DNA from 3 places in the Streptomyces sp. NPDC104381 genome. Region 3 is predicted to be linked to each of the others. Evidence: riboswitches for the same ligand, from Rfam matches in the RefSeq annotation. Region 3 holds a riboswitch; each other region holds the start of a gene.
The links. Region 3 has a riboswitch for cobalamin ahead of ACZ607_RS04790 (cobalamin biosynthesis protein). Riboswitches for the same ligand answer to the same signal wherever they lie in the genome.
Positions count from the first base shown of each region.

Region 1: linked by a shared signal. The riboswitch ahead of ACZ607_RS18305 (energy-coupling factor ABC transporter permease) and the one ahead of ACZ607_RS04790 (cobalamin biosynthesis protein) in region 3 are both predicted to bind cobalamin.
Region 2: linked by a shared signal. The riboswitch ahead of ACZ607_RS15170 (ribonucleoside-diphosphate reductase subunit alpha) and the one ahead of ACZ607_RS04790 (cobalamin biosynthesis protein) in region 3 are both predicted to bind cobalamin.

Region 1 covers NZ_JBVJNK010000005.1:112,493-115,689, forward strand. The annotation lists gene cbiQ (cobalt ECF transporter T component CbiQ) at 1-238, opposite strand, end outside; gene ACZ607_RS18300 (energy-coupling factor ABC transporter substrate-binding protein) at 243-599, opposite strand; gene ACZ607_RS18305 (energy-coupling factor ABC transporter permease) at 596-1,306, opposite strand; cobalamin riboswitch at 1,337-1,519, opposite strand; gene ACZ607_RS18310 (hypothetical protein) at 1,710-2,165, shown strand; gene ACZ607_RS18315 (caspase, EACC1-associated type) at 2,179-3,197, shown strand, end outside.
Region 2 covers NZ_JBVJNK010000004.1:303,100-306,296, forward strand. The annotation lists gene ACZ607_RS15170 (ribonucleoside-diphosphate reductase subunit alpha) at 1-1,707, opposite strand, end outside; cobalamin riboswitch at 1,844-1,966, opposite strand; gene ACZ607_RS15175 (GNAT family N-acetyltransferase) at 2,019-2,519, opposite strand; gene mctP (monocarboxylate uptake permease MctP) at 2,638-3,197, opposite strand, start outside.
Region 3 covers NZ_JBVJNK010000001.1:1,070,211-1,073,407, forward strand. The annotation lists gene ACZ607_RS04785 (cobyric acid synthase) at 1-364, opposite strand, end outside; gene ACZ607_RS04790 (cobalamin biosynthesis protein) at 361-1,305, opposite strand; cobalamin riboswitch at 1,434-1,562, opposite strand; gene ACZ607_RS04795 (hypothetical protein) at 1,712-1,933, opposite strand; gene ACZ607_RS04800 (inorganic phosphate transporter) at 1,946-3,196, opposite strand.

The DNA of each region.
Region 1 (3,197 bases), on a different contig from region 3:
TGACCGCGCCGGTGACACAGAAGCCCAGGGGAACCCGGTACGCGCGCCACAGCTGACGGGCGGGCACACCGGCCGGCCCCAGCAGCACGGCGACGGCGGTGAGGAGGACGAGGGCGGCACCGGGCCACGGCGGCAGCGAGATCGCCAGAACGGTGAGACCCAGACCGAGCACGGCCTTGTCCACGGGATGGCGGCGGCGCCAGCGAGAGCTGTGCGCCGCCGCGTCGATCGGCAGCACGCGCTCAGTTCCCCCGGGCCGCGGACTCCCCGACGGCATCGCCGTCCTGCCGCACGGCCGCCCGCAGCTCGCCCTGACGGCGCCCGCGCCGCAGGCCGAAGTAGTAGGCGAGGACGCCCGCGCCGAGCGCGGCCTGCAGGGCGAACAGCGCCGACTCGATCTCGCCGGACGGCGGTTCGTACAGCGGGGAGAACCAGGGCTCGTAGTCGGGGTCGATCTCGGTGATCGCCGTCTCGGCCTGGGCGTCGGCCCCCGTGAACGGCTCCTTCTCGCCGTCGCCGAGGCCGAGGGCCAGCGGCAGGACGGCCAGCGCGGCCACCACGACCAGCAGAAGGGCGTTGATCTTCGTGTTCCTGTTCATCGGGCCACCGCCTCGGTCTCGGCCGTCCTGGTCCGGTTCTGCCTGCCCGAGAGGAACACGCCCAGCCGGGTCAGATCCCCCTTGCTGGACTGCACGAGGAGTCGCATGACCAGCACCGTCAGAAGCCCCTCGCTCACCGCGAGCGGGATCTGTGTGACCGCGAAGATGGAGCCGAACTTGCCGAGCGCGCCCAGGAACCCGCTGCCCGGGTCCGGGAAGGCGAGCGCCAGCTGCACGCTGGTGACGCAGTAGGTCGACAGGTCGGCGACGAACGCGCCGAAGAACACCGCCACCATCAGCGGTACGTCGTACCGGCGGAGCAGCTTGTAGACCGCGTACCCCGCCCAGGGGCCGACGATCGCCATCGAGAAGACGTTGGCGCCCAGCGTGGTCAGACCGCCGTGGGCGAGCAGGAGCGCCTGGAACAGCAGGGTGATGGTGCCCAGCACCGCCATGATCGGCGGACGGAACAGGATGGCCCCCAGACCCGTACCCGTGGGATGCGAGCAACTCCCGGTCACAGAAGGGATCTTGAGAGCGGAAAGTACGAACGTGAAGGCCCCGGAGGCCCCCAGGAGCAGCGTGCTCTCAGGGTTCTCCCTGACCTCACGCGTGAGTGACCGGACTCCGTGGACGACGAACGGCGCGGACGCGACACCCCAGGCGATCGCGTGCGCCGGAGGCAGAAAACCCTCGGCTATGTGCATGGCTCAGCAGACCCTCTCCAGCACCTCGTGGATGGTTGAAGTGCCTTGGCCGGTCTCCTGGCTTACGGGTACCACCGCCCGAACTCCGCCTTCCCGGGTCACAAGGACCCAGTGGCTGCCCGCGAGGGCCGGAGCCGGACTTCCCGATCACAGTGGCGAGGGCCGCACCGGCATCACACCGATTTCCCGATCACCAAGGCGTGGTGACAGTAGTGCCAGGTGGGGGACGATGACAAGCGCGCCCGACACCCCTGGGAGAGGGCGGTCGAGCAGGCGGCCGACGGTGCGAGCCGCACCCCGGCGTATGACGTCGACCCGCCGCGTGTACGCGAATCGCCCCTGGCCGGGGTACCGCGGGGAAGTTTTGGCTACGCTGATCGCTCGTCGAGTACGTGGGGGCACAGTGAGCAGTACGGCGAGTCGGATCCGGGTGGTGCTCGAGGGCGGCCCTGACAGCGATCCGGAGGAACTGGAGTCGTGCACGCTCGCGTTGCGCGAGCACCTGCTGGAGCAGGAGTTCGACGGCGTCGTGCTGGAACGGGCGGGAGGGGCGCCGGAGGGAGCCAAACCGGGCGAGGTGATCACCCTGGGTGCCCTGCTGGTGACGGCGGCGCCGTTCGTGGTACGTAGTCTGGTGCACCTGCTGCACGCGTGGATCGAGAACCGGCCGGTCCGGAGGATCAGCATCACCGTGGGTGAGGACAGCCTGGAGGTGGAAGCCGTGTCATCGGCCGACCAGCGCCGACTGATCGAGGAGTTCATCTCCCGGCACACCCCATCGCGCAGCGCGGTGGAAACCGTGCCACGCCCGGGCCCGGACGCATCGGTGCCGCGATCCGGGACGGCCGAGCAAGTCTGAAGGGGGACACACGATGCCCGGGGGCCGGTTTGCCCTGCTCATCGCGACCGGTCGCTACGACACCCCCGGTCTGAGCCGATTGCGCTCGCCGGCGCCGGACGCCGAAGGTCTGGCCGAGGTGCTCAGCGACCCTCAGGTCGGTGACTTCGCCGTGCGGACGGTGATCGACGGCCGCCACGGCGAGGTGAGCCGGGCGATGGAGGAGTTCTTCCTCGACCGGAGCCGGGACGACCTCCTGCTGCTGCACCTGTCGTGCCACGGGATCAAGAACGACAACGGAGAGCTGTACTTCGCGGCGCGGGACACCGACCAGAAGCTCCTCGCCTCCACCGCCGTCTCCGGTTCCTTCCTGCAGATCCAGATGCGCCGGTGCCGGGCCCGGTCCATCGTCCTGCTCCTGGACTGCTGCTACAGCGGGGCCTTCCTGCACGGCACCAAGGGTGACACCACGGTCCACGTACGCGATGAACTGGCCGGGCACGGGCGTGCGGTCATCACGGCCACCAACCGCACCGAATACGCCTGGGAGGGCGATCACGTCAGCGCGTTGGAGCCGGGCAGGTCCAGGTTCACCGGAGCCGTGATCGAAGGCCTCCGCACCGGGGAGGCCGATCTCGACAGGGACGGGGCGATCAGTGTCCACGAGCTGTACGACTACGTCTACGAACGGATCCTCGCAGCCGGGGTGAGGCAGCGGCCGCAGATGTGGGCGGAACTCGAATACCGGGTGACCATCGCGAAGGCGGCGAGGACACAGAGGGTTTCAGCGCCGGAGCCGTCCCCGATCCTCGACCGGCTGGACCAGGTCACCTCCCGCTCCGATCTGGGGGAACAGCTGAAGGCTCTGAGGGCCAGGGCCGGAGAAGCCGACTGGCCACCGGCCGCGATGTTCGCCGTGGCGTTCGGGAAGGATGCCGTCGGCGCCACGGACGGGGGCCAGGGGGAGTCCACCGTCGAGCGGTGGCTGTCCGGCCGCGCCCTGCCCGCGCACTGGGCCGGTCTGGAGAACCTCGTCAGGGCACTGGGGGCAAG
Region 2 (3,197 bases), on a different contig from region 3:
CTCGGCCCAGGCGGGCAGGGGGCCCGACCTCTCGGCGAGGTCGCAGGAGGCCTCGTACGCGGCGAGCATGATCCGCTCGGAGATCTTCGTGGAGAGCGCGCGGGCCTCGGGGGAGTCGAAGGGCAGGCGCAGCTGGAAGAAGACGTCCTGGAGGCCCATCGCGCCCAGACCCACCGGGCGCCAGCGGGCGTTGGAGCGGCCCGCCTGCTCGGTCGGGTAGAAGTTGATGTCCACCACGCGGTCGAGGAAGGTCACCGCCGTACGGACGGTGGCGTCCAGCCGCTCCCAGTCGATGGTGCCGTCGGCGACGAACGCGCCCAGGTTGACCGACCCGAGGTTGCAGACGGCCGTCTCGCCGTCGTCGGTGACCTCGAGGATCTCCGTGCAGAGGTTCGAGGAGTGAACGACGCGGCCCGGCTCGGCGGTCTGGTTCGCGGTCCGGTTGGACGCGTCCTTGAACGTCATCCAGCCCTGGCCGGTCTGCGCCAGGGTCCGCATCATCCGGCCGTACAGCTCCCGCGCCGGCATCGTCTTCCGGGCCAGGCCCTTGGCCTCGGCCGCGCGGTAGGCCGCGTCGAACTCGTCGCCCCACAGGTCGACCAGCTCGGGGACCTCGGCGGGGGAGAACAGCGACCAGTCGGTGTCCGCGTCGACCCGGCGCATGAACTCGTCGGGGATCCAGTGCGCCAGGTTGAGGTTGTGCGTACGCCGCTGGTCCTCACCGGTGTTGTCGCGGAGCTCCAGGAACTCCTCGATGTCCGCGTGCCAGGTCTCCAGGTACACGGCGGCGGCACCCTTGCGCCGGCCTCCCTGGTTGACGGCGGCGACCGAGGCGTCCAGCGTCTTCAGGAACGGCACGATGCCGTTGGAGTGTCCGTTGGTGCCGCGGATGAGCGAACCCCGGGCACGGATGCGGGAGTACGAGAGCCCGATGCCGCCCGCGTGCTTGGAGAGGCGCGCGACCTGGTGGTAGCGGTCGTAGATGGAGTCCAGCTCGTCCTTGGGGGAGTCCAGCAGGTAGCAGGAGGACATCTGCGGGTGCCGGGTGCCGGAGTTGAAGAGGGTGGGCGAGGAGGGCAGGTAGTCCAGCCGGTTCATCAGGCCGTACAGCGCGGCCACTTCCTCCAGCGCGCGCTCGGAGTTGTCCTCGGCGAGCCCGGCGGCGACGCGCAGCATGAAGTGCTGCGGGGTCTCCACGACGTCCCGGGTGAGCGGGTGGCGCAGCAGGTACCGGCTGTGCAGCGTCCGCAGCCCGAAGTAGCCGAAGCGGTCGTCGGCGCCGTCGGCGAGCGCCCGGTCGACCAGCGCGTCGAGGGCGGCGGCGTGCAGCGCGACGAACTCGGCCGTGCGGTCCGCGATCAGGCCCTCGCGGTGACCGACGGCGACCGACGCCGAGAAGGAGACGGCGCCCTGGCCCGCGGCCTCGTCCGCGATGGCCCGGGTGAGGAGCCGGGCGGCGAGCCGGGAGTAGGCGGGGTCCTCGGAGATCAGGCCGGCGGCGGCCTCGGTGGCCAGCGAGCGCAGCTCCGCCTCGTCCGACCGGGCGTTGCGGCCGCGCAGTGCGGCGGCGGCCACCCGTCCGGGGTCGGTGTCCGGCAGATCGGCGGTGAGGCCGGTCAGGGTCCGCAGCAGTGCGGTCCCGGGCGCGTCGGTCGTGCGGTCCTCGGAATCCGTGGCTGAAACCGGGTCGGCTGGCGCGATGGTCACTGGGGCTATCCCTCGCTCGGCTCAGGGCCTGCGGGAGCGGGGCAGCCGGACACGGCGGCGCCCGGGAAGGGCGGCACGGCGCACGGCGTCCACCGGCCCTCCGCGGGGCCCGGACGTCTCGGCGCCCGGATCGGTCGAGCCGGGCGCACTGTCGGCAGGTCTTCGGACTTCGGATGCGCGAAAGCACACCGATCACACCGTTGCGGGACAGTTCCGGATTCTCACCGGATTCCCCTGCGGCGACAGCGAGGTCGAGCATACATGTGGGGGCTCCTGAATGAAGAAGCCCCCACATGTTGTGTCGTGATGCGTCAGAGCTCCAGGCGGAATGTCAGGAGTGAGAGGCCCGGCAGAGGGCACCAGTCCCGCTCAGGGGTCCGTACGAAGCCGAGACGGCGGTAGATCCGGTGGGCGCCCAGCATGGCGGGGGCCGTCGACAGGACGATGCCCGAGACCCCCGCGGCGGCCCGTGCCCGCTCCACACAGGTCCGTACGAGCGCCTCACCCACGCCCCGGCCACGGGCCTCCGGTGAGACGGCCAGCATGCGGAACTCGGCCTCGTCCTCCCCGGCGATGTCCGCCCACGGGCTGCCGGGCGCGACGTACGTGACACCGCCCAGCAGCCGGCCGTCGGCGTCCAGCGCGACCAGCACCTCGGCCTCGGCGGCGCGCCGCCCGACGGCGCGGAGCTGCTCCAGATAGGGGTCCTCGGCGCCGAAGTCCAGGAGCCCGTCACCGAGGTACGCCTGGGCGGTGATCTCACCCAGGTCCTCGAACTGGGCGGGCCGGGCCGGCCTGATCGCTATGTCCATGCAGAGCAGTGTGCCGCAGCGGGCCGCTCCGGCGCGTCCCCGTTTCCGTGGGCCGTGACGACGCCGTCCCGGCAGGGCGGACCCTGCCGGGACGGCGTCACACGTACTGCCGGGGCGGTCAGTGGCCGCCCGGGGCGCCCGCCGTGGCCGGCGGGAGCTCGACCTGGACACCGGGGTCGCCCGCGTCCGCCGTGTAGTCGGCCGGCGAGGTCTCGTCCACGCCCGCCGGCGCCTTCACCGCGTTGAGGACGACCGTCAGCACGACCACCACGACGACGTTCAGCACGAAGGCGGTGAGGCCGATGTAGCCGATCTCGCCGATACCCGGGATCTCCTTCGAGGAGCCGCCGAAGTGCTTCTGGGTGGGGCTGGCGACACCGTAGGCGGCCACCGTGCCGTAGATCATGCCGACCGCCCAGCCCGCGATGAGGGCCCAGCGGTGGAACCAGCGGGTGAACAGACCGCCCACCAGGGCCGGCATCGTCTGGAGGATCCAGATGCCGCCCAGCAGCTGGAAGTTGATCGCGACCGTCTTGTCCATGGTCAGGACGAAGGCGAGCGCACCGACCTTGACCAGCAGCGAGACCAGCTTGGAGACCTTGGTCTCCTGGGCGGGGGTCGCGTCCGGCTTGAGGAAGTCCTTGTAGATGTTGCGGGTGAAGAGGTTCGCCGCGGCGA
Region 3 (3,197 bases):
GCTCCAGACAGTCCGTGACCGTGCCCAGCAGGGCCTCCTGGCGCCCTCCGTGGTAGCCGCGCGCACTCATCTCGCCGACCGGCTTCCCCATCAGGACGACCTGGCTGGAGCGGTCACCGCCCGGCTTGAGCAGCACCGGGTTCATCAGCGCCGAGGGCTCCACCCGGGCGGCCTGCGCCTGCATCGCCTGGGCGCGCCCGATCTCCGCGCCCTCCCGGGTGACGAACGAGTTCAGCGACATGTTCTGCGCCTTGAACGGCGCGACCTTCACCCCCCGGCGCACCAGCCACCGGCAGATCCCCGCCGTGACGACGCTCTTGCCCGCGTCCGAGGTGGTCCCCGCGACCAGCAGCCCGCCGCTCATGCCGTTCTCCGTCCCCTGGCCAGCCGCCCCACCGCGCAGACGGCGAGGGCCAGCACACTCACCCGGCGCGACAGCCGCACCGCACGTTCGATGTCCGTCACCCGCACGTCCCGGCCCGCCTCGCCGTTGAGCACGGGCCGGTGCTCGACCCGCCCGCCGTACGCGAGGGTGCCGCCGAGCCGTACGCCGAGCGCTCCCGCGAACGAGGCCTCCACCGGGCCCGCGTTGGGGCTCGGATGCCGGCCCGCGTCGGCCCGCCAGGCCCGGACGGCCGCGCGGGGGCGCCCCCCGGCGGCAACGGCCAGCAGGGCGGTGAGCCGGGCGCCCGGCCAGCCGGCGACGTCGTCGAGCCGGGCCGACGCCCAGCCGTAGCGCCGGTGGCGGGGCGACTTGTGCCCGACCATGGCGTCCAGGGTGTTGACGGCCCGGAAGCCGACCAGCCCCGGCACCCCGCCGAGCGCACCCCACACCAGGGCGCCCACGACGGCGTCGGAGGTGTTCTCGGCGACGGACTCCACCACGGCGCGGGCGATCTGCCGCGCGTCCAGCGACTGCGGGTCACGGCCGCACAGATGCGGCAGGCGTTCCCGGGCCAGCTCCACGTCCCCGGCGGCCAGCGCCCCGCCGATGGCGCGGGCCTCGCGGCCCAGCGAGGTGCCGCCGACGACGGACCAGGTGGCGGCGGCGGTCAGCGCCACGGCGGCGGCGGGACGGTTCCGTACGGCACGGGCCGCCAGCGCGGCGGCGGCCGTGGCGCCCCCCGCGCAGACGAGGGTGTGCAGGGCACCCCGGCCGCGGTGGTCGCGCCACAGCCGGCTCTCGACGGCCGCCGCCGCGCGCCCGAAGGCGGCGACGGGGTGCCCGCGCCGGGGATCACCCAGCAGCAGGTCGCCGATCAGGCCGGCGGCGGCGCCGTACGCGAAGATGCGGTCGGCTCGCACGGGTCAGCCGGCCGTCGTGCCTCGAAGGGGCTCGGTGACAGGTGGTGCGGCGACCGACGCGGGGCAGCCCGGCATGGCGTATGTCCTCACTCAGGGTCCGCGCCCTGGTTCGACGTGACCGGCGACGAGAGTCTCCTGGCTCCCGGATCCGCAGTTCCTCCGGCCTTCCAGTCCGCGGTGGCGGACCGTGACTTCCGTGTGGAGGCTGCTCCCCGGTGACAGTGGCGGGACCGCGCCGGATTCGCACCGGCTTCCTCTCCTGTCGCCGTAAATGGCTCCGGCAGTCCACCACGCCCCGCGAACGCCCGTCAACCTGCCGTTGACCTGCGGGCCTTCAGTGTGCTGAGACGCACACCGGCCGGACACACACGGGGTGTGTCCGGCCGGTGAGGGTGCCCGAGGGGCGTCAGGCGACGATCAGATAGATCCCGTACGCGACCGCCGCCGCGCACAGCGCGAAGCAGGCGTACGCGCCGGTGCGCGCGAGGGCGGTGGAACCGCCGCCCCGCGCCGACGGCGTCTGCTTGGCGAGGCCGGTGACACCAAGGGTGAAGAGGCCGACCAGCGCGACGGTCACCACGAGGCTGACGCCGAAGACGGAGGCGAGAGCTGCCCAGTCGATTTTCATGCGGACGCTTCCTTACACCGTGGCCGGGTCGGCCGGGGTTCCGGCCGGCTGGGCCGGGGCCGAGATGGTGGTCTTGAGCTCAGGTACGACGGCACCGGCGGGCGGCGGGCTGACCGCCGAGATCGCGGTGGTGACGACACCCGCGGGCTCGGTGCCCGCGTTCACGTTGGTGTGGTCGACCGGCTTGCGGCGCGACAGCAGCCAGATGGCGCCCGAGCCCGCGACGAGCAGGACGGCGACCACGCCGACGCCCCAGGGGCCCTGCTTGGTCAGGAACTCGGCGCCCGCGCCCACCAGCCCGGCGGCCGGGAGGGTCAGGCCCCAGGCGACGAACATCCGGGTGGCGGTGGACCAGCGGACCACGCCCCCCTTGCGTCCGAGGCCCGCGCCCATGACGGCGCCGGAGCAGGACTGGGTGGTGGAGAGCGAGAAGCCGAGGTGCGAGGAGGCCAGGATGACCGTGGCCGCGCTGGTCTGGGCCGCGAAGCCCTGCGGCGGACGCAGGTCGGTGAGGCCGCTGCCCATGGTGCGGATGATGCGCCAGCCGCCGAGGTAGGTGCCCATCGCGATCGCGATACCGGCGGAGGCGATGACCCAGACCGGAGGGTTGGACCCGGGGGAGAGGACTCCGCCGGTGACCAGGGCCAGGGTGATGATGCCCATGGTCTTCTGCGCGTCGTTGGTGCCGTGGGCGAGCGAGACGAGCCCGGCCGAGGCGATCTGGCCGGCGCGGTAGCCCTTGGCGGTCGACTTCAGCTGCGCCTCGTCGGTGATCTTCCGGTTGAGGCGGTACGTCAGCTTCGTGGCCAGGAGGGCGGCGACACCGGCGACGACCGGCGCGGCGATGGCCGGCAGCAGGACCTTGGTGACGACGGTGCCGCCGTTGATCGAGGACCAGCCGGCCGACATGACCGCGGCGCCGATGAGGCCGCCGAACAGTGCGTGGGAGGAACTGGAGGGGAGGCCGACCAGCCAGGTCAGCAGATTCCACAGGATCGCGCCGACGAGCGCGGCGAAGATGACCTCGGTTCTGAGGCCGTTCTCATTGATGATCCCGCCGGAGATCGTCTTGGCGACCTCCACCGACAGGAACGCGCCGACGAGGTTGAGAACGGCGGACATGGCCACCGCTGTCTTGGGCTTGAGTGCGCCGGTCGAGATGGTGGTGGCCATCGCGTTGGCGGTGTCGTGGAAACCGTTCGTGAAATCGAACACGAGAGCTGTCACGATCACGATCGCAAGCAGCAGCGTGATGTGTTCCATT